DNA from 4 places in the Agrobacterium radiobacter genome. Region 2 is predicted to be linked to each of the others. Evidence: riboswitches for the same ligand, from Rfam matches in the RefSeq annotation. Region 2 holds a riboswitch; each other region holds the start of a gene.
What was found. Region 2 has a riboswitch for cobalamin ahead of MRBLRC7O_RS16405 (ABC transporter substrate-binding protein). Riboswitches for the same ligand answer to the same signal wherever they lie in the genome.
Positions count from the first base shown of each region.

Region 1: linked by a shared signal. The riboswitch ahead of bluB (5,6-dimethylbenzimidazole synthase) and the one ahead of MRBLRC7O_RS16405 (ABC transporter substrate-binding protein) in region 2 are both predicted to bind cobalamin.
Region 3: linked by a shared signal. The riboswitch ahead of metE (5-methyltetrahydropteroyltriglutamate--homocysteine S-methyltransferase) and the one ahead of MRBLRC7O_RS16405 (ABC transporter substrate-binding protein) in region 2 are both predicted to bind cobalamin.
Region 4: linked by a shared signal. The riboswitch ahead of MRBLRC7O_RS02675 (CbtB domain-containing protein) and the one ahead of MRBLRC7O_RS16405 (ABC transporter substrate-binding protein) in region 2 are both predicted to bind cobalamin.

Region 1 covers NZ_JBEGHX010000001.1:1,300,433-1,307,492, reverse strand. Annotated here, with positions in the region: gene MRBLRC7O_RS06610 (NAD+ synthase) at 1-918, shown strand, start outside; gene MRBLRC7O_RS06605 (glyoxalase superfamily protein) at 1,110-1,487, opposite strand; gene MRBLRC7O_RS06600 (TolB family protein) at 1,681-2,508, shown strand; cobalamin riboswitch at 2,572-2,754, shown strand; gene bluB (5,6-dimethylbenzimidazole synthase) at 2,832-3,548, shown strand; gene MRBLRC7O_RS06590 (DUF2865 domain-containing protein) at 3,730-4,836, opposite strand; gene MRBLRC7O_RS06585 (NADP-dependent malic enzyme) at 4,973-7,060, opposite strand, start outside.
Region 2 covers NZ_JBEGHX010000002.1:544,109-551,168, reverse strand. Annotated here, with positions in the region: gene MRBLRC7O_RS16435 (hydantoinase/oxoprolinase family protein) at 1-570, opposite strand, end outside; gene MRBLRC7O_RS16430 (GNAT family N-acetyltransferase) at 699-1,154, opposite strand; gene MRBLRC7O_RS16425 (cupin domain-containing protein) at 1,151-1,507, opposite strand; gene MRBLRC7O_RS16420 (2-hydroxyacid dehydrogenase) at 1,534-2,457, opposite strand; gene argE (acetylornithine deacetylase) at 2,481-3,605, opposite strand; gene MRBLRC7O_RS16410 (GNAT family N-acetyltransferase) at 3,809-4,687, shown strand; cobalamin riboswitch at 4,727-4,961, shown strand; gene MRBLRC7O_RS16405 (ABC transporter substrate-binding protein) at 5,120-6,151, shown strand; gene MRBLRC7O_RS16400 (FecCD family ABC transporter permease) at 6,148-7,060, shown strand, end outside.
Region 3 covers NZ_JBEGHX010000002.1:733,552-740,611, forward strand. Annotated here, with positions in the region: gene MRBLRC7O_RS17255 (hypothetical protein) at 1-641, shown strand, start outside; gene MRBLRC7O_RS17260 (helix-turn-helix domain-containing protein) at 768-1,205, shown strand; gene MRBLRC7O_RS17265 (hypothetical protein) at 1,299-1,532, shown strand; gene metE (5-methyltetrahydropteroyltriglutamate--homocysteine S-methyltransferase) at 1,722-4,070, opposite strand; cobalamin riboswitch at 4,169-4,381, opposite strand; gene MRBLRC7O_RS17275 (ATP-binding cassette domain-containing protein) at 4,451-5,233, opposite strand; gene MRBLRC7O_RS17280 (sugar ABC transporter permease) at 5,252-6,565, opposite strand; gene xylF (D-xylose ABC transporter substrate-binding protein) at 6,645-7,060, opposite strand, start outside.
Region 4 covers NZ_JBEGHX010000001.1:540,395-547,454, reverse strand. Annotated here, with positions in the region: gene MRBLRC7O_RS02705 (hypothetical protein) at 1-143, shown strand, start outside; gene MRBLRC7O_RS02700 (MerR family transcriptional regulator) at 254-667, shown strand; gene MRBLRC7O_RS02695 (GNAT family N-acetyltransferase) at 872-1,360, shown strand; gene MRBLRC7O_RS02690 (type 1 glutamine amidotransferase family protein) at 1,382-1,948, shown strand; partial or broken gene MRBLRC7O_RS02685 (hypothetical protein) at 2,120-2,433, opposite strand; gene MRBLRC7O_RS02680 (CbtA family protein) at 2,438-3,151, opposite strand; gene MRBLRC7O_RS02675 (CbtB domain-containing protein) at 3,163-3,345, opposite strand; cobalamin riboswitch at 3,508-3,741, opposite strand; gene MRBLRC7O_RS02670 (c-type cytochrome) at 3,789-4,709, opposite strand; gene MRBLRC7O_RS02665 (c-type cytochrome) at 4,800-5,234, opposite strand; gene MRBLRC7O_RS02660 (LysE family translocator) at 5,354-5,983, opposite strand; gene MRBLRC7O_RS02655 (helix-turn-helix transcriptional regulator) at 6,117-6,836, shown strand; gene MRBLRC7O_RS02650 (metallophosphoesterase) at 6,983-7,060, opposite strand, start outside.

The sequences.
Region 1 (7,060 bases), on a different contig from region 2:
GCAGATGGCTGGCGCTGCGAAAGCGGGCCTTTCTCGAAGATTCCCGAAGGTGAGGAAGCGGATTACCGCGCCTGCATGCTGGGCTTCCGTGATTACGTCAACAAGAACGGCTTCAAGAGCGTGGTTCTCGGCCTTTCGGGCGGCATCGATTCGGCGATCTGTGCCGCCCTTGCCGTCGATGCGCTGGGCGAGGAGCGGGTGCGCTGCATCATGCTGCCTTACCATTATACCTCGGAAGAATCGCTGAAGGACGCGGCCGATTGCGCCAGGGCGCTGGGCTGCCGTTACGATATCGTGCCGATCGTGGAACCGGTGGAAGGGTTCCTCTCGGCGCTGTCCGATCTCTTCGAGGGTACGGAAGAGGGCATTACCGAGGAAAACCTGCAGAGCCGCACGCGCGGCACCATCCTGATGGCCGTCTCGAACAAGTTCGGCTCGATGGTGGTGACGACGGGCAACAAGTCTGAGATGTCGGTGGGTTACGCCACGCTTTACGGCGACATGAATGGCGGTTTCAACCCCATCAAGGACCTCTACAAGATGCAGGTCTATGCCATTTCCAGCTGGCGCAACGCCCATGTTCCGCCGGGTGCTCTCGGCCCTTCCGGCGAGGTGATCCCCGCCAATATCATTTCCAAGGCTCCTTCGGCCGAATTGCGTCCCAACCAGACCGACCAGGATTCGCTGCCGCCCTATCCGGTGCTCGACGATATTCTGGAATGCCTTGTCGAGAAGGAAATGTCGGTCGAGGAGATTCTCGCGCGCGGCCATGATGTGGCCACCGTGCACCGGGTGGAGCATCTGCTTTACCTCGCCGAATACAAGCGCCGGCAATCGGCGCCGGGTGTTAAGATCACCAAGAAGAACTTCGGTCGTGACCGGCGTTATCCGATCACCAACCGGTTCCGGGATCGGTGATTGAGGGCGCGCGCCATTGATTTCTGGCGGGTGAGTTACTGACTTTCTCCGTCATCCTCGCCCTTGAGGCGAGGATCCATGCGCGGTTGAGATTGTGGGTCCTCGGGTCAAGCCCAAGGATGACTCGCGTGTGAGGAGCTTTTTGACAACCCATAGACGGCGCGGAGAACACCCCGCGCCGCTCGCTCATCTCAAATAGCCTGCCCCACATCGATGCGGTTGCCATCGGGGTCTTCAAAGACGAAGGCGCGCAGGCCGTAATCCTTGTCCTGCAGGCCCTTGATGATGCGCAGCCCGTGGCTCTTGCAGATCGCGTGCAGCGCATCGACATCGCTCACCATCATATGCGCCACGTTGAAGGGCGCTGCCTTGTGCGTGGGCTGCAATGTCAGGTGCAGCTCGGCATTGCCCTGTTTCAGGATCATGAAGCCGACGGGAGTGCCGTTTTCGAAGGCCTTTTCAAAGCCCAGCACGCCAACGTAGAAATCATGGGCTTTTTCGATATTTTTGACAGGAAGCATTGCGGCGATCCGGCCGAAGCGGATGCCGTGATCGGCGATGGTATTCATCGCGGAACCTCGGATTTGGGAGAAACGGCAAGCGGCGCGGACGGTGCCGGGGCGCTGGCGTTTTTTCCGGTTTGAATTTGCAGGACGGTGCCTGCCGCCCTAGGATCATAATCAGGGCCATGGCGGATGCAAACGGAATGTCTGCATTGCCCAGCGCTTTGAACGAGAACACGGACACGCCCCGGGAGGCAGAATGCGCAGCTCCATCGAAATCTTCAACATCCGCACCCGGCAGATGCGGGTGGTGTGGCAGACGCCTGATCTCTTTGAAGCGCCGAACTGGTCACCGGATGGAAAATATCTGCTGTTGAATTGCGAAGGCCTGCTTTATCGCCTGTCTCTTTCCGGTGATATTGCGCCGGAAAAGGTCGATACCGGCTTTGCCACGCTGTGCAACAACGATCACGGCATTTCGCCTGACGGGTCACTCTACGCCATTTCCGACAAGGTGGAATTCGGCAAGAGCGCCATCTATCTCATGGCCTCCGTGGGCGGCGCGCCACGGCTGATGACGAAAAACCTTCCCTCCTACTGGCATGGCTGGTCGCCGGACGGGAAGAGCTTCGCCTATTGCGGCATTCGCGATCAGGTCTTCGATATCTACTCCATGGATATAGAAAGCGGCGTCGAGACGCGGTTGACCCATGGCGAAGGTCGCAATGACGGGCCGGATTATTCGCCTGACGGTGCGTGGATCTATTTCAATTCCAGCCGCACCGGATTGATGCAGATCTGGCGCGTGCGGGTGGATGGCTCTGCCGTCGAGCGCATCACCGACAGCCCCTATGGCGACTGGTTTCCGCACCCGTCTCCGAAGGGAGACAAGGTGGTGTTCATCTCCTATGACGGCGACGTTTTCGACCATCCGCGCGATCTTGATGTGCGGGTGCGGCTGATGGGTATGGATGGTGGTAATGCCGAGACGCTGTTTGAGCTTTTCGGCGGGCAGGGAACGATGAACTCGCCCAACTGGTCACCGGATGGGGATGAGTTCGCCTATGTCAGGTATTTCCCGGTGTAATGGGGGAGGCAGGCCACATTGCCGCACCACCGGCAGAATACTTGCATTCGCAAACTGTTTTGCCCATAGCTTCCTTTGTCAGGTGCCCGCCCTTGCGACGGGAGAATCGGGAATCCGGTGAAAGACCGGAACGTGCCCAGCGCTGTGAGGCGGACGCTCTTTTTTAGAAGCCACTGAAGCAATTCGGGAAGGCGAAAAGGGCGGATGAAGCCAAGTCAGAAGACCGGCCTGACGGGATAGACCGAACCGCGCGGACGGCGGCAGGTTGTTGTCGAGGTGGGGTGTATGTTTGCGCCCGGCCTTCGCATTGTTGGGGATAAACGATGCCAGCCGATCCGTCCGTGAGCAATCCGCCCGGCGCCAGTTCTTTCGATCATGCGCTGTCACCCGCCCGCCCGTTTTCCGGTGAGGAGCGCGAGGCGATTTACCGCGCCATTGAAACCCGTCGTGACGTGCGCGATCAGTTCCTGTCCGATCCGCTGCCGGATGATCTGGTGGAGCGTCTCCTGAAGGCGGCCCATTCGGCACCCTCGGTCGGTTTCATGCAGCCGTGGAATTTTACCCTCATCACCGATGGCGCGATCCGTCAGGCGGCCTTTGTGGCCTTCAGCCGCGCCAATGAGGAGGCGGCGGCGATGTTCGAGGGCGAGCAGCAGGCTCTCTACCGGAGCTTGAAACTTGAAGGCATCCGCAAGGCCCCGCTCAGCATCTGCGTCACCTGCGATCCCACGCGCGGCGGCAAGGTGGTGCTGGGCCGCACCCATAATCCGCGCACGGATGTCTATTCCACCGTCTGCGCCATCCAGAATCTCTGGCTCGCAGCCCGCGCCGAAGGCATCGGCGTCGGCTGGGTCAGCATTTTCCACGATAGCGACATTCGCACCATTCTCGGTATTCCCGACCACATCGAAATCGTCGCCTGGCTCTGCGTCGGCCGTGTCGATGCGCTCTATACCGAGCCGGAACTGGCGGTGAAAGGCTGGCGGCAGCGCGTGCCGTTGGAGGAGCTTGTGTTCCGCAACCGCTGGGGCGGGGTGTAAGGCAGATAAAAGTTCCGCGAGGGAAGCGGGGCGTTGCTGCTTGTTCTTATCCCCGGCGGGGAGAAGATGGCCCGAAGGGTCAGATGAGGGGGCAAGCTCTCAGCATATCTCTACCGTAGCCCTCTCATCCCGCTGCCGCGGACTGAAGAAACAAGCGGCGTCCGCTCGCTCCACGACGGCTTCACTGCTGCGGCTGTATACCCTTCAATGCCGGGTTCTTCAGGTCGATCCGGCCTGTCTGGTCCGGCAGAAATTTGGGGCCGATGATGCGCACTTTCGTATCGTTCGGGTCATAGTCGCGTTCGGGAACGGGTTGTTCCGGCGGCTTGGCGGCCTGCTGCTGCTCGGCGGGTTTGGGGGCGGCCTTGTCACCTTGCGGTGAGGGGATTTTCGTGATGCCGGAATAGGGTGTTTCGGATTCCGGCCGGGCGGCTTCTTCCTGCTTCTGCATTTCTTCGTGATAGGCGGCCATGTTACAGGCGCAGCCCGGCACTTTTGCCGGGGCGTTCCTGTAGGCGAAGGCGGTCGGCAGGTCCCTGTAGGGTTTTCCGGTTTCCGCAGACACCATGTCGGCGGTTTCCTGATCCGTCATGGAGTGGAAATAAAGTTCCGTCTCCGTCCCCGGACACATTTTCTGGCATTGCTCGGCCTGGGCGCGGAAATCGAGCGGCGAGGCATTGGAAGCGATGGGGAAGAACGAGCCGTCGCAGGTGCGCACGCACAGTGTACGAAGCCCGCCTTCGGCGGCGGCGTTGGGGTAGGGGGAAAGCCCCGCCTGTCCCGGCTCACCGCCATTCTGCCGGAAGGCGTCGGGGTAACGCGTCACATCGGAAGGCGGCGGCAACTGTGCTTCCGTCTGCGGCGCGGTGCTGCAGCCATTGGCATCGAGGGCGGCGAGGATACGCTGGCGCCTGATATCGCCATCGTTGTCACGCGCGGCCGCCATGGCATCGTCGCGATCACGGATGATGGCGTCGCGTTCGCTTTCCGCTTCCGCCAGTGCATCGCCGATCTCGGCGCAGACACCGGCATTGGGATTGCCGTAGACGATGACGCTGCCAGACGAGCAGCCATAGCCGCGCAGGTCGTTCCTGATCTTGCGAATGACGATGTTCTGGCGGGCGAGCGCATTGGCGTAACGCCGCACCTCGGCCGTATTGCCGATGACGCGTGGCGGCTCGCGCAACTGCGCATAAAGCGTATCGCAGACCTGATCCGCAAAAGCGGTGGCCGGAGCAATGAAAACAAGGGGAAGCAGGAGGCCGATGATGCGGCTGCGCCGGGTCAATTGTGCGATCCGTTCGATGTCCCCGACCGGTGGCAGGGGCGTTATACTTCACGAAATCCGTGTTTCAGGAAGATAACATAAGCTGTTGCCGCAATGCGGCAACAGCATGTTCAAAATTGCGTTAATGCGGCCTCTATCACACCGAAGGATGCGAGGCCTGCACCACGGCAAACGCCGCCATGTTGACGACGCCGCGCGAGGTGACGCTGGGCGACAGGATATGGGCGGGCAGGGCGCTGCCGAGGAGGATCGGGCCGACATGCAGGCCTTCCGTCAGCGTGCGGGTGACGCCGAGCGTGATGTTGGCGGCATCAAGGTTCGGGAAGACCAGAAGGTTCGCCTCGCCCGTCAGCACGCTGTTCGGCATCGCGCGCTTGCGCAGCGCTTCCGAAAGTGCGGAGCCGCCCTGCATTTCGCCGTCCACTTCCAGTTCCGGTGCTGCCGCCTGCACGATCTTCAGGGCGCGGCGCATCTTGCGGGCGCTTTCGGAATCGCGCGAGCCGAAATTGGAATGGCTGGCGAGTGCGATCTTCGGCGTGATGCCGAAGCGGCGGATTTCCTTGGCCGCGAGAATGGCCATCTCAGCCACTTCCTCTGACGTCGGGTCGTTGTTGACGAAGGTGTCGGTGAGGAACAGCGCACCCTGCTGGGTGATGAGCAGGCTGAGACCCGCAAAGGAACGTACGCCTTCCTGCTTGCCGATGATCTGGTTCACGTCGCGCAGGTGCCGGTCATAACGGCCTTCGAGACCGCAGATCAGCGCATCCGCCTCGCCACGCTTCACCGAAAGCGCGCCGATGACGGTCGTGTTGGTACGCACGATGGTACGCGCCGCTTCCGGGTTGATGCCGGCGCGGCCGACAAGGGCGAAATAATCATCGACATAATCGCGGTAACGCGGATCGTCTTCCGGGTTTACCACGGCGAAATCCGTATGCGGACGGATGCGCAGGCCGAAGCGCTTCAGGCGCGTCTCGATGATCTGCGGCCGGCCGATGAGGATCGGGATGCCGGTACCTTCTTCCAAGAGCACCTGGGCGGCGCGCAGCACGCGCTCGTCTTCGCCTTCGGCAAAGATGATGCGCTTCTTTTCGGCGGCTTTCGCGGCATTGAAGACCGGCTTCATGATGAAGCCGGAGCGCCAGACGAAACGGTTCAGCTGGTCGAAATAGGCTTCGAAATCGGTGATCGGCCGGGCGGCGACGCCGCTTGCGGCCGCTGCACGGGCGACAGCCGGCGCGATGCGCAGGATGAGGCGCGGATCGAAAGGCGAGGGAATGAGGTAGTTCGGGCCGAAGACCGGTGTTTCACCGCTATAGGCTTTTGCCGCGACTTCCGAGACTTCCTCGCGGGCAAGCTCGGCGATGGCCTGCACGGCGGCCATCTTCATTTCCTCGTTGATGGTGGTTGCACCGCAATCCAGCGCGCCACGGAAGATATAGGGGAAGCACAATACGTTGTTGACCTGGTTCGGGAAATCCGAACGGCCGGTGCAGATCATCGCATCCGGACGCGCTGCGCGCGCCGCTTCCGGCATGATTTCCGGATTGGGGTTGGCAAGCGCCAGGATCAGCGGGTTTTCCGCCATGCGCTCCAGCAGTTCCGGCTTCAGAACACCGGCGGCCGAAAGGCCGAGGAAGACGTCGGCGCCGTCGATGGTTTCGGCCAGCACACGCTTGTCGGTCTTCTGGGCGTAAACTTCCTTCCACTCGTCCATCAGCTCGTTGCGGCCATCGTAAACGAGGCCTTCGATGTCGTGGACCCAGATGTTTTCCTTCTTCGCGCCCATGGCGACCAGCAGGTTGAGGCAGGCAAGCGCCGCAGCACCCGCGCCTGACGCGACGATCTTGACGCTCGAGAGCGACTTTCCGGCCAGTTCCAGAGCGTTGGTGACAGCGGCGGCGACGATGATCGCGGTGCCATGCTGGTCATCATGGAAAACCGGGATATTCATCTTTTCGCGCAGCTGGCGTTCCACCTCGAAACATTCCGGCGCCTTGATGTCTTCAAGGTTGATGCCCCCGAAGGTGGGCTCCAGCGCTGCGATGGTGGAAACCATGTCGTTGATGCCGGGCGCATCGATTTCGATGTCGAAGACGTCGATACCGGCGAATTTCTTGAAGAGAACGGCCTTGCCTTCCATCACGGGCTTGGAGGCGAGCGGGCCGATATTGCCAAGTCCGAGAACCGCCGTGCCGTTGGAAATGACCGCGACGAGGTTGGC
Region 2 (7,060 bases):
GGAGACCACTGGCAATTGCGGTGCGATGCGCTCGATCATCGCCTTCACGGCCCGTTCGTTTTCGGGGTTACGGTAGGAATGCAGGAAGGCGAGAACGATGCCGTCGCAACCGGCTGCAATTGCTCCGGCGACAGCCTTCGCCACATTCTCTTCGTTCGGCGTGAGCTTTATCTCGCCGGTCGCCAACATACGCTCGGCTATGCCGAAAACCCGTTCACGCGGGATGAGCGGTTCCGGCCGCACGGAATAGAGATTGTGGATCTGCGGGATTTTCAGGCGTGCAACATCAAGCACGTCCTCGAAATTTTCCGTGGTGAACAGGGCGACGTTCTGGCCGTTGCGCTGGATCACCGTGTTGACACCGACGGTGGTTCCATGGGTGAAATAGGAAACGTCCTTCGCTTCGATGCCGTCGCGCTTTTTCAGCGTATCGAGCGCGAGAAGGATTTCTTCTCCCGGCGCATCGGGGCGGGAAAACACCTTCAGGGTGGAAAGCGAGCCGGTCCCATCGTCAAACACGGCAAAATCCGTAAATGACCCGCCCACATCAACGCCAATGCGATATCCCATCTCTTCCGTCTCCTTTTCCAGTCCTGATGATGCTGTCATCGGGACCGGAAAAGGGCCAAGCATTTATGGGGTAAGGGTCATAGCTCCAGGTTATGATGATGGCCGACATGACGTGCAAGTCAGGCTGATCAGCCTTCGCCGGGTTTTGGCACCGTCATGTAATATTCGGGATGCGGTGCGGCGCGATAGCCGGCCTTTTCATAGACGCCATGGGCGTCGCGGGTCGCGAGCATCCAGCTTGATACCGTTGAGAGCTCCGGATGCCTGCGTATCTCGGTGGCGATCCAGGAAGCAAGGCCGCGACCGCGATGATCCTCCACCGTGAAGACATCGCGCAGATAGCCGAAAACGGCATAGTCCGTCACCAGACGGGCGAAGGCGGCCATGGAACCATCGGGGGCGTAGACGCCGACCGGCAGCGAATGCGAAAGCGCCCGCTTCAGCCGGTCGGCGGTCATTCCCTGCGCCCAGTAGGAATCGCGGGCGAGAAAACCATGGACCAGATCGAAATCCACACGCGTCGGATCGGTGCTCAGCACGTAGCCGTCGCGGGTGATTTCGAAAATGGCCGGTTCCCAGTTCATCCGTTCACCGTAACATAGATCTTGCGGACGGTTTCAATGGTTTTCCATACGCCGACGAAGCCCGGCTTCATGACGAAACTGTCGCCCGCCGTATAACGCAGCGGTGCGCCGCCTTCCGGCGTGATTTCGATGACGCCTTCGAGAATATGGCAGAATTCGAAGGTTTCGCCCTTGATCGAACGGCTTTCGCCCGGCGTCGCTTCCCAGATGCCGGTGTGGACGGTGCCGTTGCGGGCTTCGTCCAGCGGCCAGGTTTTGAAGGACGGATCGCCGGAGATGAGGCGTTCCGGCAGGGCCTTGGAAGCTTTCGGTTCGAAGGCGGGATGGGTGTCGATGGTCTTGAGAAGCGGCATGGGTGTCCTTTCCTGGAACGGTATGATCAATATCCGCGGTTGCGGTCGACGAGGCCGAGCGGCTCGAGGCCGGACTGGTATCGTTTGATGTTTTCGACAACGGTGCGTGCTGCCGAATGCGGCTGGGTGACGCTGGCGATATGCGGCGTCAGAAGAATTTTCGGATGGGTCCAGAAACGATGCTCTTCCGGCAGAGGTTCGGGTTCGGTGACGTCGATCACCGCGCCCGAGAGCCCGCCATTATCCAGCGCATCGATGAGGGCGTCGTGGTCGAGCTGCCTGCCGCGCCCGGCGTGAACGAGGCCAGCGCCTTCCGGAAGCATTGCCAGACGTTCGCCGTTCAGAAGTCCCACGGTCTCTTCGGTCAGCGGCAGCAGGCATACGAGAATATCGCTTGTCGAGAGGATGGCGGCCAATCCGGCTTCGCCGTGATGGCAGGTGACGCCGTCGATCGCGCGCGGGGAACGACTCCAGCCAGAAAGCGGAAAACCGAAGGGTTTCAGCCGCTCCAGCGCCGCAACACCCAGCATGCCGAGGCCGAGAACGCCCACGCGGCACTCTTCCGCCTGACGTTGCGGCAAAGCCTTCCAGAGTTGCTGGCGCTGCTGTTTTAAATAGACCGGCAGGTTGCGGTGAAGCGCCAGCACGCCAAGGCTTACATATTCCTGCATCATGCGGATGATGCCTTCATCCACCATGCGCACGACCTTCACATGCGCAGGGACCGCATCGATGTGGAACTGATCGACACCCGCACCGATGGAAAACAGGATTTCGAGATTGCGGTAGCGGCCGATATCATCAGGCACGGTCCAGGTGATGAGGTATCGAACCGCATCGGCATCAACGCTGTCGGCATCCATCGAGAAGGGCAGCTCCGGCAAGTCGCGGGCCAGGGCCTGCCGGAAAATCTCGCCGCGCTTCGCGTCGGAATTGAAGAAAAACGTCATCTGATATCCGTGGTTCCGAAGGTTTAAACCGTGCAGCGGTTCGCCAGTGTTTCCAGCATTGACTGGCAGGCCGAAAGTTCGCCGGCCGTTATGAATTCGTCCGGCTTGTGGGCGCGGCCGATATCGCCCGGACCACAGATGATGGCGTCGATGCCGGCCGCCTGAAAAAGCCCGGCCTCCGTGCCGTAGCTGACGGCGGCGATGCAGGGCGCGCCGGTTAATTCCTCCAGAAGCTTCACGAGCGGCGCATCGGCGGCGAGGGACATCGCCGGATAATCGCTCATCGGTGCCCATTCTATGTCGATGCCCTCAGCGGCGAGCGCTTCGACGCCGTCACGCACCGGCTGGAGCAGGGCGAGCGGCGACACACCGGCAATTGCTCGTGCTTCCAGTTCGATGGCGCAGAGATCGGGAATGATGTTGATCGCCTGTCCGCCTTTCACCGTGCCGATCTGCAGGGAGGAATAGGGTGGCTCGAATGTCGCCTCGAAGGGGCCTTGCGTCAGGGCCTGTGCGGTCTCGACAGCCTTCGCCATGATGCCGGTGATCAAATGGATGGCGTTCACGCCCTGATCCGGCCGCGAGGAATGGCCGGAGCGGCCGCGAATGGTGATGCGTGCAGCGGCCTTGCCCTTGTGGGCGCGCACGGCACGCAGATTGCTCGGTTCGCCGATGATCGCGCCCGCCGGTTTTGCGCATAGTTCCGGCAATCGGGCAATGAGGTGCGGGACGCCGCGGCAGCCCGCCTCTTCGTCATAGGAAAAGGCAATATGAATGGGGCGATTCAGCGCCATGCGCGAAAATGCCGGTGCCGCGGCGAGAACCGTGGCCAGAAATCCCTTCATGTCGGTGGTTCCGCGTCCGTAAAGACGCTCGCCTTCCGCTCTCAGGGTGAAGGGATCGGAGGACCATTCCGGCTCACCGGCAGGCACCACATCCATATGGCCGGACAGGATGTATCCGCTGGTATCTGTCGGCCCGAAGCTGGCGAAGAGATTGGCGCGGTCGCCCTCGGGACCGGCAAGCAGCGATACTTTCGCGCCGTGACTATCCAGATAATCGGCGATCCACCCGGCGATATCGCCATTGGCGGTTCCGACGACCGATGGGAAGCCGACAAGACGCTCCAGAATTTCGATTGCGTTCATGGCTGTCTCCGCCGCTTCAACGTCGAAAAGCTTAGAGTGGCCGGCGGCGTTTATCTGCTGAAATAGGGGTGTTTTCGGTAGATTGTTGTGTCTTTCCAGCGCTTTCGGAAAATTCCTGCCGGCAAGGCTGGTTATCTTCGGATGTCGTGGGCTGGGCTGCCGGGATCAAGGTTCCGCGCCGGAGGGAATGAGAGCCGTTTGTCATGGAGCTGCTCAAGGTCGATAGTTTCGAGTTGCGAACCGTGGATATCGCCGATGTGGAGGCCGATCATCTGCATGCCCTCTCCATGGCTGTCGGATGGCGATACCACGCGAATGAATGGTGTTTCCTGCGTCAATGTGGCATCGGCCTTGCCGCGCTTGACGAAATCGACCGCGTTGTCGCAACCGCCATGCTGTTTCCTTATGATGAAGGTTTCGCAACGGTCGGCATGGTCATCGTTTCCCCCCGTTTGCAGGGACAGGGCGTCGCACCATGGTTGGTGCGGCAACTCATGGCAGATTACCCTGACGCTGCACTGCGGCTGAACGCTACGGAAGCGTCACGGCGGCTTTTTGCCCGGCTGGGTTTTGCCGGAGATGCGGAAAAAGTACATCTCCTTCGTGGCAGGGCGCGCTGCCCTGCCGAGATGCCGACGCTCGGAAGAAAACAGAGGATCGAGCCGCTTTCGGGGGACCATTTGTCCGCTGTTGCGGATCTGGATCAGGCGGCTTTCGGTGTCTCGCGCCAGCGCGTCCTGCAGCGTCTCCTGCGGGAAAATAAGGGTTATGGCCTGTTCGAGGCGGATCGTCTCGTGGCCTTTGCATTGCGGCGCGCAGCGGGACGGGGCCATATTGTCGGCCCGGTCGTTGCGGGTGAGGAAACGCAGGCCATTGCGCTGGTCAGGCGGCATTTTTCCGATCTGGACGATCAGCTCGTCCGTCTCGATGCCGTGCGTGACAGTGGTCTTCTGACCGACTTTCTGACGCAATCCGGCCTGGTGGTGATCGAAACGCTTACCACCATGTCGAAAAACGTGCCGCAACCGGCTGGCTCTGGTTCCGCAATGATTTTCGCCCTGGCTGGCCCGTCTTTGTGCTGAGGTGCGGCACTATCGCAATTGACGCCCCGCCCGTTGCCCCTTATGTGAGAAAGCGACGGTTCCTGCAGCCGAAAGGCGAAGGGATTAATAGGGAACATGGTGCGGGCGATCTTTTTCGCCCAATGCCGTGGCTGCCCCCGCAACTGTAAGCGGATTGTCGTTCATCCCAGTGACGCTTCAAGGCGTCATGCCACTGTATTCTCTGGAATGCGGGAAGGCAGATGAGTGACGCAAATCCGTGAGCCAGGAGACCTGCCGTCAAAATATGAACCATCGTTACGGGCGGGGAAGCCCGGAGGAGGAGATTGTAATGTTATTTCATAACATTTGGTTTGCGTCCCGTCGTCGTTCTCCGTACAAGACGTCCCGCTGTTGCTGCGCGTTCTGACGCCTGCTGCTCTGGAATAAGTTTTACTTTCGACTGGAGAACACATGTTTCATTCTAGACGCCTGCCGGTCCATGCCGGCTTTCTGGCCGCCGCGTTTGCGGTTTTGCCTCTTGCCAACGCTAACGCTGCCGAAACCACTTACCCCCTGACGATCAACAGCTGCGGTCAGGAGATCACCTTCAAACAGGCTCCCGCCCGCACCGTATCCGTCGGCCAGAGCACGACCGAGGTTCTTTATCTGCTCGGGGTTGCTGACAAGGTGGTCGGCACGGCGCTGTGGATCGGCCCGGTTCTGAAGGGCTACGAGGAGGCCAATGCCAAGGTCGAGCGACTGGCCGATAATGATCCGAGCTTTGAGGCGGTTGTCGGCAAGAGACCCGACCTCGTAACGACCCAGTTCCAGTGGCAGATCGGCCCTGAAGGCGTCGTCGGAACGCCGGCGCAATTCGCCGAACTCGGCATTCCCGTCTATACCTCGCCTGCCGATTGCATCGGCAAGGATAATTCCGGCGGTGGCGACGGCGTGCGCAACACCGGCTTCACCATGGATCTGATCTATCAGGAAATCCGCGATCTCGCCAAAATCTTCAACGTGCAGGATCGCGGCGAGGAAGTCGTTGCCGACCTGAAAAAGCGTGAGGAAGCCGCCCGCGCCAAGATCGCCTTGGCAAATGGCAAGCTTTCGGCCGTCTTCTGGTTCTCCAGCGCCGAGCTGGATATCGACCCCTATGTGGCTGGCCGCAACGGCGCGCCCGGTTACATCATGTCCGCGCTGGGCTTAAAGAATGTCATCGAAAGCGATGAGGAATGGCCGACCGTCGGCTGGGAAACCATCGCCAAGGCAAATCCCTCCGTCATCGTCGCCGGCAAGATGGACCGCCGTCGCTTCCCGGCTGACGATGTCGCCGTCAAGCTGAAGTTCCTCGCCAGCGATCCCGTGGCCAGCATCATGCCCGCCGTCAAGGAAGGTCATGTCTTCGAGATGGATGCGCAGGCGATGAACCCGACCATTCGCACCATTGAAGGCATCGAAACGCTGGCTGAAGCGATTTCGGCTGCCGGCCTCGCCAAGTGAACGGTCTTTCCGTCCATTTCGGCAGGGTGGGACTGGCTTTCGCCGCGCTCGCCCTGCTGCTCGTCGCGCTGATGGCTGGAGCGGCCATCGGCGAGACCGCCATTCCTTTTGACGTCGTGGCGAAAACTATCGCCAACCGTGTCTTCCATGCGGGTTATCCGTTGGAGCCGCTGGATGAGGGCATTGTCTGGAGTTATCGCCTCAGCCGCGCCGTTGTCGCCGCCTGCTGCGGGGCTTCGCTGGCGCTCGCCGGGGCGGTGCTGCAATCGCTTCTGCGCAACCCGCTTGCCGATCCCTATATTCTCGGCATTTCCGCCGGCGCCTCCACCGGTGCCGTCGCTGTCGCGCTTCTGGGTTTTGGCGCGGGTTTCCTGACGATGCCGGCCGGCGCGCTCATCGGTGCTTTTGTGGCCTTTTCTCTGGTCAGCCTTCTCGCGGTGCGGGCGGGACATGGCAACAGCGCCATCATTCTGGCGGGGGTGGCCGGGTCGCAGCTGTTCAACGCCATGACCTCTTTCATCGTCACCAAATCCGCCAATGCGGAACAGGCGCGCGGCATTATGTTCTGGCTGCTCGGCAACCTCTCGGGCGTGCGCTGGCCGGATGTCTGGCTGGCGCTGCCGGTCAGCCTTGCGGGTCTTGCTGTGTGTCTCTGGTATGCCCGGGCGCTGGATGCCTTTGCCTTCGGCGGTCAAGCCGCCGCTTCACTCGGTATCCCGGTGCGGTGGGTCTATGCGGTGCTGATCTCGGTTTCGGCAATCATGACGGCCGCGATGGTGTCGCTGGTCGGCTCCATCGGTTTCGTCGGGCTCGTCATTCCCCATGCCGCGCGCATCTTCGTCGGCGTTCGCCATGGCATCTTGCTGCCGGTGACGGCACTGACCGGTGCGGTTTTCATGATAGTCGCGG
Region 3 (7,060 bases), 190 kb from region 2:
CGGCCATCCCGTCGCAACGATGGCGAAAGGTTGAGGCTCTCGACGACCGAAGCGTGTTCAGTTTCGGGTATCGGCCGGAGGATCTCGGCACTATCCCGGCATCTCTGACTCCTTCCGCGACTCCAATTTGCGGAGCGGAGATTGCCGGCGAAAGAATGCACCAATGCGGCTTCCACGTTGACCAGTTCGTTTCCGTCACCGGTCTGAGAAGCGGGGGCCGGCCGTTATTGCTCGTTGCCGATCCCGTCGCGCATGGCGGATGCAATGCCCGCGCCGCAACCGATCTGAAACGAAAGCTGGACGCCTCGGCCCTTTCGCTTGTGCGGCAAGGCTTTGCGATTGAACGAAATCCCATCCCGGTTTCACCGGCCATCGATACCAACAAATGCCTGCCCAGGCTTTACAACAATGTCCTTCTTGAAAATGTCACACGTTCCGGTCAGAAACGGCCATTCGTCTGGATTCCGCATTTCGGCGATAGGGAAGCGCTTGAGGAATTCGACGCGATGAATCGGAAAATTTGGGACAGATTCGGCTTTCAGGCCATCGGTGTGGCCGGATGGAGCCATCTTTCAAGCCGCAACGGTGCGTTGCGTTGCGCGACAAAAATAATAAATCGCGGCCCGGACACGCGATTATGAACAAAAAACCGTGCTATTTTGTCAATAAAGCTTCATAATACCCGTGGAAATTGTGTTGAATGTATACCTTCAACAATATTAATTGATAATCATCGGATTTAAGAACCTCAACCGGAGGAATTTGTAATGCAGGCCAAACTACCCAGCCCGATCGACGTCCATGTCGGCGCACAGATCAGAATGCGCCGCAAGTCGCTCGGCATGAGTCAGAGTGCGCTGGCCGGGCGATTGGGCATCACCTTCCAGCAGGTACAGAAATATGAGAAGGGCGCCAACCGCGTCGGCGCGTCCCGTCTGCAGGCCATTGCGTCGATCCTCGGCGTGGATGTCAGTTCCCTGTTTGCCAATGCCACGCCCGATGGCGACCCGGCCAATCCGGCCCTTGGCACGATCAATGCCATGCAGACCTTCGTGGCTTCGAACGAAGGTTTTTCGCTCAACCAGGCCTTTTCGCGCATCAAGAGCGCCGCCGTGCGCAGAAGCATCGTCGCCCTCGTGACATCGCTCGCGGCGACTGAAGCGGCGGAAAATGCCAGCGCGCCGGCAGACAAAAACGACAATTGACGCAGGTGTGACGCTCGCGTGACGCTCGATATGGTCGAAATGAACAACGCAACATCAAAGCGTTTTCATACTGTCGACTGTCGAGAGGGAATCATGGTGGCGTCTACCACAGCTATACTTGAACAGGACAATGCAGACGAGATTCTCGCGCTCGGGCGGATGGTTTCCTATCTTTGCCAGCGCTCGAAGGCTCTGGAACTGGGCATGTCGACCTATTTTCTGGAAATGGCATTGCTGTCGCTGGCCCAGGACATCAATCAGCAGGGTCTGCCGTCGGTAAGCACAGAAATCAATGTCAGCGCCCTGGCACAGGCCGACCTGCATTGAACGCTTTCGCAACGGCATGAACCCGCGGGAGTGAGCGTTTCCGCGCCGGCCTCCAGTCGTGAAAGCTTGGGAACATTCTTGCCTGTCCGGCTGGCTCCATCCAGCCGGAGAGTCATTTGCATATCTTCCTCCACATTTTATTGGCGCAAGCCATGAGTGAGGCCCGGTTTTACCGGGCCTCACTTCATATCAAGGCACCGCGCGGCGAAGCTCGATGGCAGCGGCAACCATGTTGACGAGTGCCGGCCTGACCTCTTCCCACTTGCGGCTCTTCAGGCCGCAATCCGGGTTGATCCAGAGCTGCCGGTCGTCAAGCCGCTCCCGCGCCAGCGCCAGAAGATCGACCATTTCTCCGACATCAGGCACACGCGGCGAGTGGATGTCGTAGACGCCGGGACCGATCTGGTTCGGATATTTGTAAGTCCGAAACGCATCCAGCAACTCCATCTTTGACCGCGAGGTCTCGATGGAGATCACGTCGGCATCCATCGCCGCAATGGCATCGATAATCTGGTTGAATTCGGAATAGCACATATGGGTGTGCACCTGTGTGCGGTCGTCCACGCCGCTGGAGCAAATGCGGAAGCATTCCACCGCCCAGCCGAGATAATCCTGCCAGTCCCGGTGCCGAAGCGGCAGGCCTTCGCGAAGAGCTGCCTCATCGATCTGGATCATCTGTGCCCCGGCCGCCTCGAGATCGTTGACCTCGTCGCGGATGGCGAGCGCGATCTGCCGGCATGTCAGGCTTCTGGCGATATCATCGCGGACAAAGGACCAGTTAAGGATCGTCACCGGTCCGGTCAGCATGCCCTTGACGGGTTTGTCGGTGAGCGATTGGGAATATTCCCACCAGCGGACCGTCATCGGCTTCGGACGCGACACATCACCGAAGATGATGGGCGGACGCACGTAACGCGAGCCGTAACTCTGCACCCACGCATGCTGGGTAAAGGCGAAGCCGGACAGCTGCTCGCCAAAATATTGCACCATGTCATTGCGCTCGAACTCGCCGTGAACAAGCACATCGAGACCGATATCCTCCTGCCAGCGGATGGCCGCTTCCGTTTCTTTCTGCAGGAATGTTTCATACTGCGCATCGCTCAGGGCGCCCTTCGAATGCGCTGATCGGGCCTTGCGCACCTCCGGCGTCTGCGGGAAGGAGCCGATGGTGGTCGTCGGGAAAAGCGGCAGCGCAATGGCTTGCGACTGCAGCTTCTGGCGCTCGGCAAACGGGCTTAGCCGCTTCCTGTCGGCATCGCCGATCGTCGCGATACGCTTTTGCACGGCGGCATCCGTTACCTTAGGCGAGGATGGGCGTGCGGCAACCGCCTTCGAGGCAGCCTCCAGTTCCGGGGTTACAGCGGCCTTGCCCTCACCGAGAGCCTTGCCAAGCGTGGCAATCTCGTCGAGCTTCTGGCTGGCAAAGGAAAGCCAGCTTTTCAGATCGGCATCGAGGCCGGTTTCCAGTTCCAAATCGACCGGAACATGCAGCAGCGAGCAGGACGGCGCAATCTGAAACGCCGCCGCACCGCGTGACGCGATGATGGGTTCCAATCGGGTGACGATTGCGGCGAGATCAGCACGCCAGATGTTGCGGCCATCGATGACGCCCAGCGACAGAACGCGATTTTCCGGCAGCGCCTTCAACACCGCCTCCAACGCAGTGGGTGCTCGCAGCAGATCGACATGAAGGCCGGCAACCGGCAGCGCGGTGACGGTTTCGAGATTGTCCTCAAGCCCACCGAAATAGGTGGCGAGCAGGATCTTCAGATCCGGCGCGGCCCTGGACAAAGCCTGATAGGCCACAACCAGCGCATGACGCTCCCCCTCGGAAAGGTCCAGCACGGCGACCGGCTCGTCGATCTGCACCCAGTCTGCGCCTGCCGCGTGCAGGCGGCGCAGCAGCTCTTCATAGACAGGCAGCAGCCTCGCCAGCAGATCAAGCGGCTTGAAAGCAGCTTCACGCGCCTTGGCAAGCTTCAGGAACGTGACCGGACCGAGAATGACCGGACGCGTATGGATGCCGAGCGCCTTCGCCTCAAGGAAGTGGTCCACCGGCTTTTGCGAGGTCAGTTCGAAATGCTGATCCTCGGAGACCTCCGGCACCATGTAATGATAGTTGGTGTCGAACCATTTGGTCATTTCCAGCGCCGGAACGCCATGACCATGATGCGAATGCCCTTCATGCACATGGCCGCAGCCTGCATGCCCCTCGCTCTGGCTGCCGCGCGCCATGGCGAAATAGGTCGAGAGGGAAACATCTCCACCCGCCCATCCATAGAGGGATGGAACGGCGCCCACCATCACGGCCGTATCGAGGACATGATCGTAGAGAGAAAAATCATTGGAGGGGATGTGGCTAATCCCCTTCTCCTGCTGAAGCACCCAGTTTTCGGCGCGCAGCCTGGCGGCGGTTTCGAGAAGTTCCGTTTCGGAAATCTTTCCGGACCAGAAGCCTTCAAGCGCGAACTTCAATTCGCGATGACGGCCGATCCTCGGGAAACCGAGCGATGCGACTGGAATGGTCTTGTCTGACATTGTCATACCCCATTTGGTTGTGGGGGCATGGGTAAAGCGGACGCGTGCAGGTCCGGCTTGCCGAACCATTGCAGCAACCACCGGGACACCCCGCCCGTGGACGTTATTTTGTCCTGGCAGGTCTCCTGGCTTACGGGTCGCCGCCTTTGTCCGTCTTCCCGGAGTTCACCCCAGTGACGTCTTGGACAAAGGCTCGCCGCTTACAGTTGCGGGGGCAGCTCCGGTCTTGCCGATCGTCGGCGCACCGGATTCCCTCTTAGCTCCGGGATTGAAATAATCAGGCCCGGAGAACCATGACACCCGCATTTCTCACTACGGGCGTCACAATGTCAATAGACATAAAGAAATCTTTATATCTTTATTTCATTTAAAGGCAGGTATCAGGAGACGACCGCGCCCGGGCCCGCAACAGCGCCAGACGGCACCTTGCCCAGAATGATCATGCCGAGAACCTCGTCCTTCGTCACATCTTCCGTGCGGGCATGGCCGACCACCTTGCCGTTCTTCATCACGAATACCCTGTCCGCCAAGTCGAAGACGTCATGGATATCGTGGCTGATGAGGAAGATGCCGATGCCCTGCCGTTTCAGCTCCTTGACGAGATCACCGACCTGCGCGGTTTCCTGCGGCCCGAGCGCCGCCGTCGGTTCGTCCATGATGAGGATGCGGGCATCGAATAGAATGGCGCGGGCGATGGCGACGGACTGCCGCTGGCCGCCGGACAGTGCCTTCACCGGCTCCTTGAACCGCCGGAAATTGGGGTTGAGACGTCCCATCACCTCGCGGGCCGAAGCCTCCATGGCGACATCATCAAGCGTGCCCCATTTCGTCTTCAGCTCGCGGCCGAGATAAAGATTGGCCGCCGCATCGACATTATCCGCCACCGCCAGCGTCTGGTAGATGGTTTCAATGCCGTATTTCTTGGCGTCGCGGGGATTGCGGATATCCGCATCCTCGCCATTGATGAGGATTTCGCCCTCATCCCGCCGGTAGGCGCCGGACAATATCTTGATGAGCGTCGATTTGCCCGCGCCATTGTGGCCGAGAAGGGCGACCACCTCACCGGGGAAAAGATCGACTGAGGCGTTTTCCACCGCATGGATACCGCCGAAGGAAATGGAAATATTGCGCATTTCCACGAGGGGCGTGACTTGTTCCGTCATTGGGATTCTCCTCGGTTCTTACTTGGCGCGGGCGCGGTAGATGGTGTCGAGCCAGACGGCGACGACCAGAACCACACCGACGACGATGCGCTGGAAGGGCGTGTCGATGCCCACCAGCACCATGCCGGATTGCAGCGATTGCATGACGAGCGCGCCGAGCATCGCGCCCGCTATGGTGCCGACGCCGCCGGCGAGCGAGGTGCCGCCAATGACCGCCGCCGCGATCGTATAAAGTTCGTCCAGTTCACCCTGGGCGTTGGTTGCCGCGTTGAGGCGGGCTGTCGAAATCGCCGCTGCGATGGCGCACAGAACACCCATCAGCGTGAATATCTTCACCGTGACCCAGCGGGTCTTGATGCCGGCGAGTTCGGCTGCTTCCGGGTTACCGCCGATGGCGAATACATAACGTCCGAAGCGCAGCCGCGTGGCGATGAAGGTCATCACTGCACCAACGGCGAGCGCTATCAGCACCGGAATGGCGATGCCGTGCGGAATGAACAGGCCGCCGTCCGGCCAGGTGATGCCATTGGCATCGGCATAATTGCGGGCGATGTTGATCGGCCAGGGATAGCTGTTGACGACAGCCACAAAACCGATGACGACGAAGCAGCCGAGTGCCACCAGGAAATATTCCGCCCAGACCGGCCGCAGTGGAAAGCCGAAACGGCGGCGCTGGTGACGGGAATTGAGGATTGCCGCAACGATGGCGACGCAGGCAACGATAGCGGCGATCCAGCTCCATGTCGCGCCGATCGAGCCGCTGGTGCCGCCGCCCATCAGGCGGAAGGTGGAATCCATAGGCGCCACGGTGCGACCGCTGGTGACGAACCAGGTGCCGCCGCGCCAGACCAGCAGACCGCCGAGCGTGACGATGAAGGACGGCACATTCAGGAAGGCGATGATAGAGCCCTGCAGCATGCCGATGGCGCCGCCGACGAGAATGCCGACCAGAAGCGTGACGATCCATGTCGCCCAATGTTCGAAGCCGAGTATCTGCGGCAGGATCTCCGCTTGCGTGACACCCATGATCATGCCGGAAAAACCGAGGATCGACCCGACCGACAGGTCGATATTGCGGGTGACGATGACGAGCACCATACCGGTCGCCATGACAGCCACGGACGCGGTCTGCACGGAAAGGTTCCAGAGGTTTCGCGGCGTCAGGAACAGGCCGCCGGACAGGATATGAAATCCGATCCAGATCAGAAGAAGCGCGCCGACCATGCCGAGCAGGCGGGTATCAAGCTCCGTTGCGCTGATGAAGCGCGCGATGGAGCCTGTCTTTTCCGTCTTGGCGGACGCTGGGGAATTGGATTGGGTCATATCGGCCATGAACTGCCGGTGCTCCTCACATCTTAAAAGGCGCTGCGCCATGAACCATGGCGCAGCGCCCGAACCGGGACATAGTCGATCAGTTGCAGGCCTTGACGGATCCGGCCTTCACACCCTGGCAGGCCGTTTCCTTCTTGATCCAGCCAGCATCGATCACGACGTTCAGATTGTCCTTGGTGATGGCGATCGGCTTGAGGAAGACCGACTGCATCGTGACCTTCTTCGGGCCGCCATCAAAGGCGGTAACGCCCTTGATTTCCGTCATCTTCTTGCCACCAGCAAGCGCGAGCGCAATACCGGCCGCTTCCTTGCCGAGTTCACGGCTGTCTTTCCAGACGGATACCGTCTGCGTGCCGAGTGCGACGCGGTTAAGCGCGGCGAAGTCTGCATCCTGACCGGACACGGGAACCGAGCCCGCCATGCCCTGCGCGGCAAGAGCAGCGATTGCGCCACCGGCCGTGCCGTCGTTCGACGCGACAACAGCATCGACCTTGT
Region 4 (7,060 bases), on a different contig from region 2:
TCTGGAATCTCGACAGCGGCACCTCCACGACAACGCCCGCCCTGGACATGGCCGCATCGGCACAGCCAGAAGCCGCATCCGGCATCGAGAATGATGTCCTCAAAGCGCTCGCCCAGGCGCTTGGCGTGGATGACGCCGCCTGAAACCCATTGAATGGCGGGCTGAAAAGCAATATCTCTAGAGACTAGAGCATAGACCATGAACGGCGGAGCCACCCCGTTCTCCCGTCTTTGCCCGAGATATGGAGAAAGTCATGCTGTCCATCGGTGAATTGTCCAAACGTACCGGCGTCAAGGTGCCGACGATCCGCTATTACGAGCAGATGGGCCTCATCCGCGAGGCCGACCGTTCGGAGGGCAATCAGCGCCGTTACGAAAAGGCCGACCTCGACCGGCTGGCCTTCATCCGCCATGCGCGGGATCTCGGGCTGAACATCGACGCCATCCGCGAACTGATCGCGCTTAGCCAGCACCGGCAGATGCCATGCGAGGGCGCGGACCGCATCGCTGCCGAACATCTCGCCCATGTGCGAGAAAAGATCGCCAGCCTCAAGAAGCTGGAGCATGAGCTGGAGCGTATCGTCTCCCACTGCCACGGCCATTCGATCGAGGATTGTTACGTCATCCGCGCGCTTTCCAATCATGACATGTGCGAGGGTGAGCACTGAACGGAAAACCGGGCTTGACAGATTACGGATTCGGGCGCATTGCATTTTCCATGATCAACGAACGCGCACCCATCTCCTGCTCGTACTTTTGGGCCTACCTCTAAGGGCGGCTCGACAGATCATGTTGTCAACAAGCCGCCGTCAGGCGGCTTTGTTGTTTCTCAAGCGTCCTGACGGCACCGATAAGACCAAAGGACCGAAAAAATGACCGAAGATAGCTCCCTTACACTCGAAAGACCGCCCGTCGTCATCATTCGTGGCGCACGCAAGACGGACTTGCCCGAACTCAACGAGATGATCACGCTGCTTGCCTCCTACCACGGCGATGCGGCGGCGATCACGCCGGCGAAACTGGAACGCGACCTGTTCGGCCCGCTGCCCTGGGTGCATGGCCTCGTGGCCGAAGCCGATGGCGCGCTGATCGGTTACGCCCTGCTTCTGCCGCTCTACAGGGCGCAGGAAGGCCGGCGCGGGCTTGAGCTGCATCATCTCTTCGTGCGTGACGGCCATCGCGGCCATGGCACCGGTCAGCATCTGGTTTCCCGCGCCCGCGATATCGCCAAGCGTCTCGGCTGCGACTATCTTTCCGTCAGCGCCACAACAGGCAATGTCGCGGCGCATCGCTTCTACGAAAACATGGATTTCGCGCCCCGGCCGGTTACCGGCATGCGCTACATGCAGTCAATTGCCTGATTGGCATCAACGGAGACGACCATGACACGGATCGCCATTGCGCTCGCGCAGGATTTTGCTGACTGGGAACCGGCGCTGCTTGCTGCCGCAGCGCGCGGCTATCTCGGCGTCGAAATCATCTATGCCACGCCTGATGGCCGGCCGGTAACGTCCATGGGCGGGCTGAATGTAACGCCTGACACATCCTATGACGCGCTTGATCCTGTTGGCATCGATGCGCTTGTCATTCCCGGCGGTCTCAGCTGGGAAAAGGGAACGGCTGTCGATCTTGGCGGGCTGGTGCACCGGTTTCGCGACAGGGACCGGCTGGTGGCCGGCATCTGTGCGGCGGCGAGCGCGCTCGGCGGCACGGGCGTTCTGAACGATGTCGCCCATACCGGCAATTCGCTGGCATCGCACAAGGCCTATGCCGTCTATAGCGGCGAGGCGCTTTATCGCGACCAGCCGAAAGCAGTCAGCGATCGCGGCATCATCACGGCCGCCGGCAGCGCGCCGGTGAGTTTTGCGGTGGAAATCCTGAAACACCTCGGCCTCTTTGGTCCGGAAGCCGAGGCGGAACTTCAGGTTTTTGCGGCGGAGCATCGCTGAGGCGCAGCCGTCTCGGTTGTTTGCACTCCCTCTACTCCCCGTCATTCCCGCCTTGGGCCGGAATCCAGCCGACGCGCGTCTGCGCGGCGGAAAGACTCCTCTCAGCCCAAGGACTTGGGCTGGCTGGATCCCGGCTCGAGGCCGGGATGACGGAGGTGAGAACAGCGATGATTATCGCTGATCCAGCACCCGGCAAACACGTGCTGCGTGATCGCCGCCCTCCCCGGCAATCGCCCGGCGAATATCGCGGCTGTTCAAATGCAGGCTACGGCCGGCAGGTGAATTTGCATGTTTTATCTTGGCAAGTGCCGCCGCCACAAAGGCGACCTCATGGTCGTGGAAAAGGCAAGAGCCCCCTCTTCTGTAGGGCTCGGCCCCAGCACCGCCTTGAAGGCAAGGCGGTGCACGGCGCAGAAAGCGCCGTGACCGGGAACGGCAAAACGCAGCGCATCGAGTTCCTCACTCCATTCCGCTGCGTCCTGCATGGATTTACGCCTGCTGGAAGCGCTTCAGGAAAAACGCGCTCAATGTTCCGAGCAAAGCCCAGAAAACGAAGCTCGTGATGGTGGCGGCGACGATGAACTGACGCTCCAGCGGCAGCGGCGCCAGCGCATGTTCACCTTCCGGCGGCAGGGGTGCGCCCACCACATGCGGCGCGACGATCAACACCAGCGCCAGAACGATGGCCCAGGGTTCGCGGCGGAATGCGATCAGCGCAATGCCGCCCGCGGTTGCGGCAACCGTCGAGAGCCACCAGATCTGCCGCGCCTCAAGTGCGGCGGCCGGGCTGCCCGGCAGTTCCGGCGGCAGGCCGATCATCGGGGCCAGCATGACGGCGGCAAAACCGGCAACGCCCCAGAGAAGGCCTTCGCGCCAGCCGCCATTCGTGCCGCGCAGCGAAATAAGGCCGGTCAGGACAAGCGCATAACCGATGGCGGTCAGGACATTGGCGGCGACAGTATAGGCGGTGCGCTCGAAGCCATCGGCCGGAACCCAGGCCTCGTCATTGTGCTCATGGGCGGGAACCGCAGCACCGGGCGCCGTCGCATCATGGCTGTGAGGCGCCTCGCCACCGGCGCTCTCATAGGTTTCCGCCTGAAGGATGAGCGGCGTGGTGCCGAAAGCCTGCATGGCAGACACGGCAAAGCCGCCGAGAATGCCGACGAGAACCGCGGTAAAGACGATATTGCGAAAAGATGACATGCCGTTTCCCCTCAATGGCAGGGGAAGGCATTGGCATGACGCGTGTCATGCGCGGCATTGTGAACGGCTTCCACATGGGAAAAGCCGACAAAACCGACAACAAACAGGCCAAGCACGATCGCCGTCAGCGATTGCGCGAAGCTGCCCGTTTTTGCGGAAACGGCTGAATTGGCCGTATTCTGCTGGATGGACATGGTGACCCCTCTCCCGGCGCGACCCCGCGCCTTTAGACACGGCCGAACGGCGGGAGCCGCAAGACCGCATGCGATACACTTCACCACGGGGATACGAGACTGACACAGGGAGGCATTGATCTCGCCACCCTGAAATTCCGCTCTTCCGGACACCCCGCCGGCATGGACATTTCCGTGATGGCAGGTCTCCTGGCTTACGGGTCAAAACCTGAAACACCTTCCCGGCATCGCCCTCCCTGGAAACCTCGGTTCCCGGAAAATGGCTTGCCAGTGGCACTTCGTTTCAGGCTCTCCGCTCACAGTTGCGGGGGCAGCCACGAATGAGGATTTCTCCCTATCGTGTTCCCTTTTCACCTTCCGGAACGCCCGGAAGGAACCATCACAGGATTGTTATCCGATGGGTGGCGGCGGGAGTCAATGGGCGCGCATGCGCCCAGGGCACCCTACCGCGCCGGAATGGCCTTCAGATAGGCGGCGATCGCATCGCGGTCATCCGCCGTCAGATGCGCCATGTTCTGCTGCACCTTGACCATGGAACCGCCGACGCTGTCGAATTCCGGGGTGAAGCCGGTTTCCAGATAGCTCGCAATATCGACCTTGGCCCAGCTTCCGATGCTTTGCGAGCCGGGGGTAATGTCAGGAATGCGGCCTTCGCCTTCCGGATTGGGGCCGCCAGCCAGCCACTTATCGGCAAGGAAACCGCCGAGCGCATTGCGCGGCGTATGGCACTCGCCGCAATGGCCCGGCCCTTCCACCAGATATTGACCGCGCAGCAATTCGGCATTGGCATTGGCAAGCTCGACGCGCGGCGGTGCGGAGGGGTCGAAATAAAGGAACTTCCAGCCGCCCAGCGCCATGCGCAGGTTGAACGGGAACGGCAGTTTGTGATCCGGCGCATCGTTCTGGCTGGCCGGCAGGGCTTTCAGATAACCGAAGAGATCGTTGATGTCCTTCTGCGTCATGCGGGCATAGGAGGCATAGGGAAAGGACGGGTAAAGGTGCTCACCGTTCCTGCCCACACCACGCGTCATCGCATCGCCGAATTCCGCCAGCGTCCAGCCGCCGATACCATGCTGCGGATCGGAAGAAATATTGGGCACATGAAAGGTGCCGAAGGGGCTTTTCAGCGCCTGCCCGCCCGCAAGCGTCAACAGCGCCTCACCCTTCGCATCGGGTGCGGCATGACAGCTTGCACAGCCGCCCGCCCAGAACAGCGTTTCGCCATTGGCCAGATCCGGTTCGCCAAGGCTGACCCAATGGCTTGGCGCCTGACGTTCCGGCGCGGTGACCCAGGCGAATATGCCGTAGCCGGCAATCGCCGCGACCACGGCCCCGCCAGCGAGTTTCGTCCAGATGGAGGACATACCCCTCTCCCCATTCTCACCTGACCCGGTCAGATGCCTTTCGAGCGTGAGAAAACGCCGCCGGGAAGCGGCGTTTCCAGAATCATTCGATTATTTCTTCAGACGGTAGGTCTGGTGGCAGGTGCCGCAATCGGCCCCGAGCGTCTTCATGGCGGTGGCAACGCCCGCCTGATCGCCGGGGAGATTGGCGAGAACGATGTCCGCATCCGTGCCAAGCTTGGCGGCCTTGGCCTTGAAGTCCTCGAAATTTTCCCAGATGGCGGGAGCAGCCGCGCTGCCGGTCTCGGTGCCGGCGGGGAACTGCTCCGGGAAGGCCTTGGCATTGGTGCCGATGGTCGTCACGGCGGCCTTGACGGTATCAGCATCAAAGGGCTTCTCGCCCTTGGAGATGGCGGCGAGTGAACCCATGGCGCCGCCGATCTGCTTCATCATGCCTTCACGTTTTTCGACTTCGCCGGCAGCGTAGACCGCTCCGGCGCAAAGACAGCCGAAAAGCATGGCCGCCGTGATGGTTTTCAGTTTCATGCACACTCTCCTTGATTCCGGCTGGGACACCGGGCGCTAGATGGAACGGCGCGAGGATGCCCTTTCCGGATGGCGAAAAGAAGTCACATTGCGGTGAATTCCATCGTGAAAACAGAAGCCTAAGACAAGGCCTCCCAGAGCGTGAGAAGCGCTGCGGCAATCAGCATGAAACCGGCGGCGCGACCGATGAAGATCGTGGCGGCGGGCGAGGAAACAAGCCATGCCCGGCTTTTATCCGCCGTCAGCGCCAGCGCGCCGTAGACGGTGAACTGCGTCACCGCCACCATCGCGCCCATCACCAGCCCCTGCATCCAGATCGGGCCATAGGCGGGTTTGAGAAATTGCGGATAGATCGCCATCATGAACAGATAGGCCTTCGGATTGGAAAGGCAGGTCAGCACCGCCCGCCAGAAGGCTTTTCTGACCGAAGCGCTCGCCTGGGCCTCGTCGCCGTTCACGACAATCGCGCTGCGCATCAGGCCGATGCCGATCCAGATCATATAGGCGGCGCCAAAGACCAGAAGCGGCAGGAACAGCGACGGCATCCAGGCGGCGAGCATGCCGACGCCCAACGCGCCGTAAAGCGAATGCACGATGCCGCCGGCGCTCATGCCGCTTGCGGCGGAAAGGCCGGTTCTTTTGCCGCCCGTCAGCGCGCTTGCCAGCACAAACAGCATGTCCATGCCCGGCAGAATGATGATGCCGAACAGGACCAGAAAGAAAAGCCAGAGATTTTCGGCGTAACTCATGTCAGTATCTCCCAAAACGGTTCATGACACATTCGGGAAAGCCCATGTTTCTCAATGTGTTTCTCCATTTATAGGAAAGACCAACTGACAGCGTTGTGTCAGTTGCGTGGCGAAGCAACCGGGAAAAACGGCAATGCGCAAGGCGTCGAGACTGTTCGAGATCATCCAGATCCTGCGGGTGGCGCGCAGGCCGGTCACCGCGCAGACGATTGCCGAGGCGCTGGAGGTGACGGTGCGCTCGGTCTATCGCGACATAGCAGCGCTTCAGACCATGCGCGTGCCGATCGAAGGGGAACGCGGCGTCGGTTATATCCTGCGTCCCGGCTTCAACCTGCCGCCGCTGATGTTTTCCATAGAAGAGACGGAGGCGATCGTGCTGGCGCTCGCCATGGTCGCCCGCACCGGCGATGCCGAATTGCGGCAGGCGGCCAGGCAGGTCAGCGACAAGATCGCCGCCTCCCTGCCCGACCCCCTGTCGAAAACCCTCTCCGCTAATGCCCTGCACGCCTGGGGCAGCATCGCGCCGGCGCCAGCAGGCGTCGATCTTGCCACGGTCAGGCGCGCGGTGCGCGACGAGGAGAAACTGGAGATCACCTATCGCGATGAAGCCGGCGCGGAAACGCAACGACGGATTGGGCCGATTGCGGTGATCTATTATTCCGAAACGGTGAATATCGTCGCCTGGTGCGAACTACGGCAGGCGATCCGCAATTTCCGCTCGGACCGGGTGCTGAGCTGCGACACCACGGGCAGCTTCTTCAAGCTCGAAGGCGAGAAGCTGCGGCAATTGTGGATGAGCGGCTGGCAGAGCAACCAGCCGGGAAACAGAACTCCGGAACGCGCGACAGATTAAGCTGGCGTTGTGCGACGAGCACGAGATAGTGCAGCTCGCAGCCTTTGTTCTCTGTCGGAGCCGGAGCACCCCTCTCCACCCTCATTCCTGTGCTCGTCACAGGAATCCAGTCGACACGCGTTTGAGCGGCGGAGGGGAGTCTGGCCTCAAAGCACGGCAGCGTTTTGCAGCAAATACCCCAGCACCCGGTCCTCCTCGCGCCCGAAACCGCGAATGGCGATTCG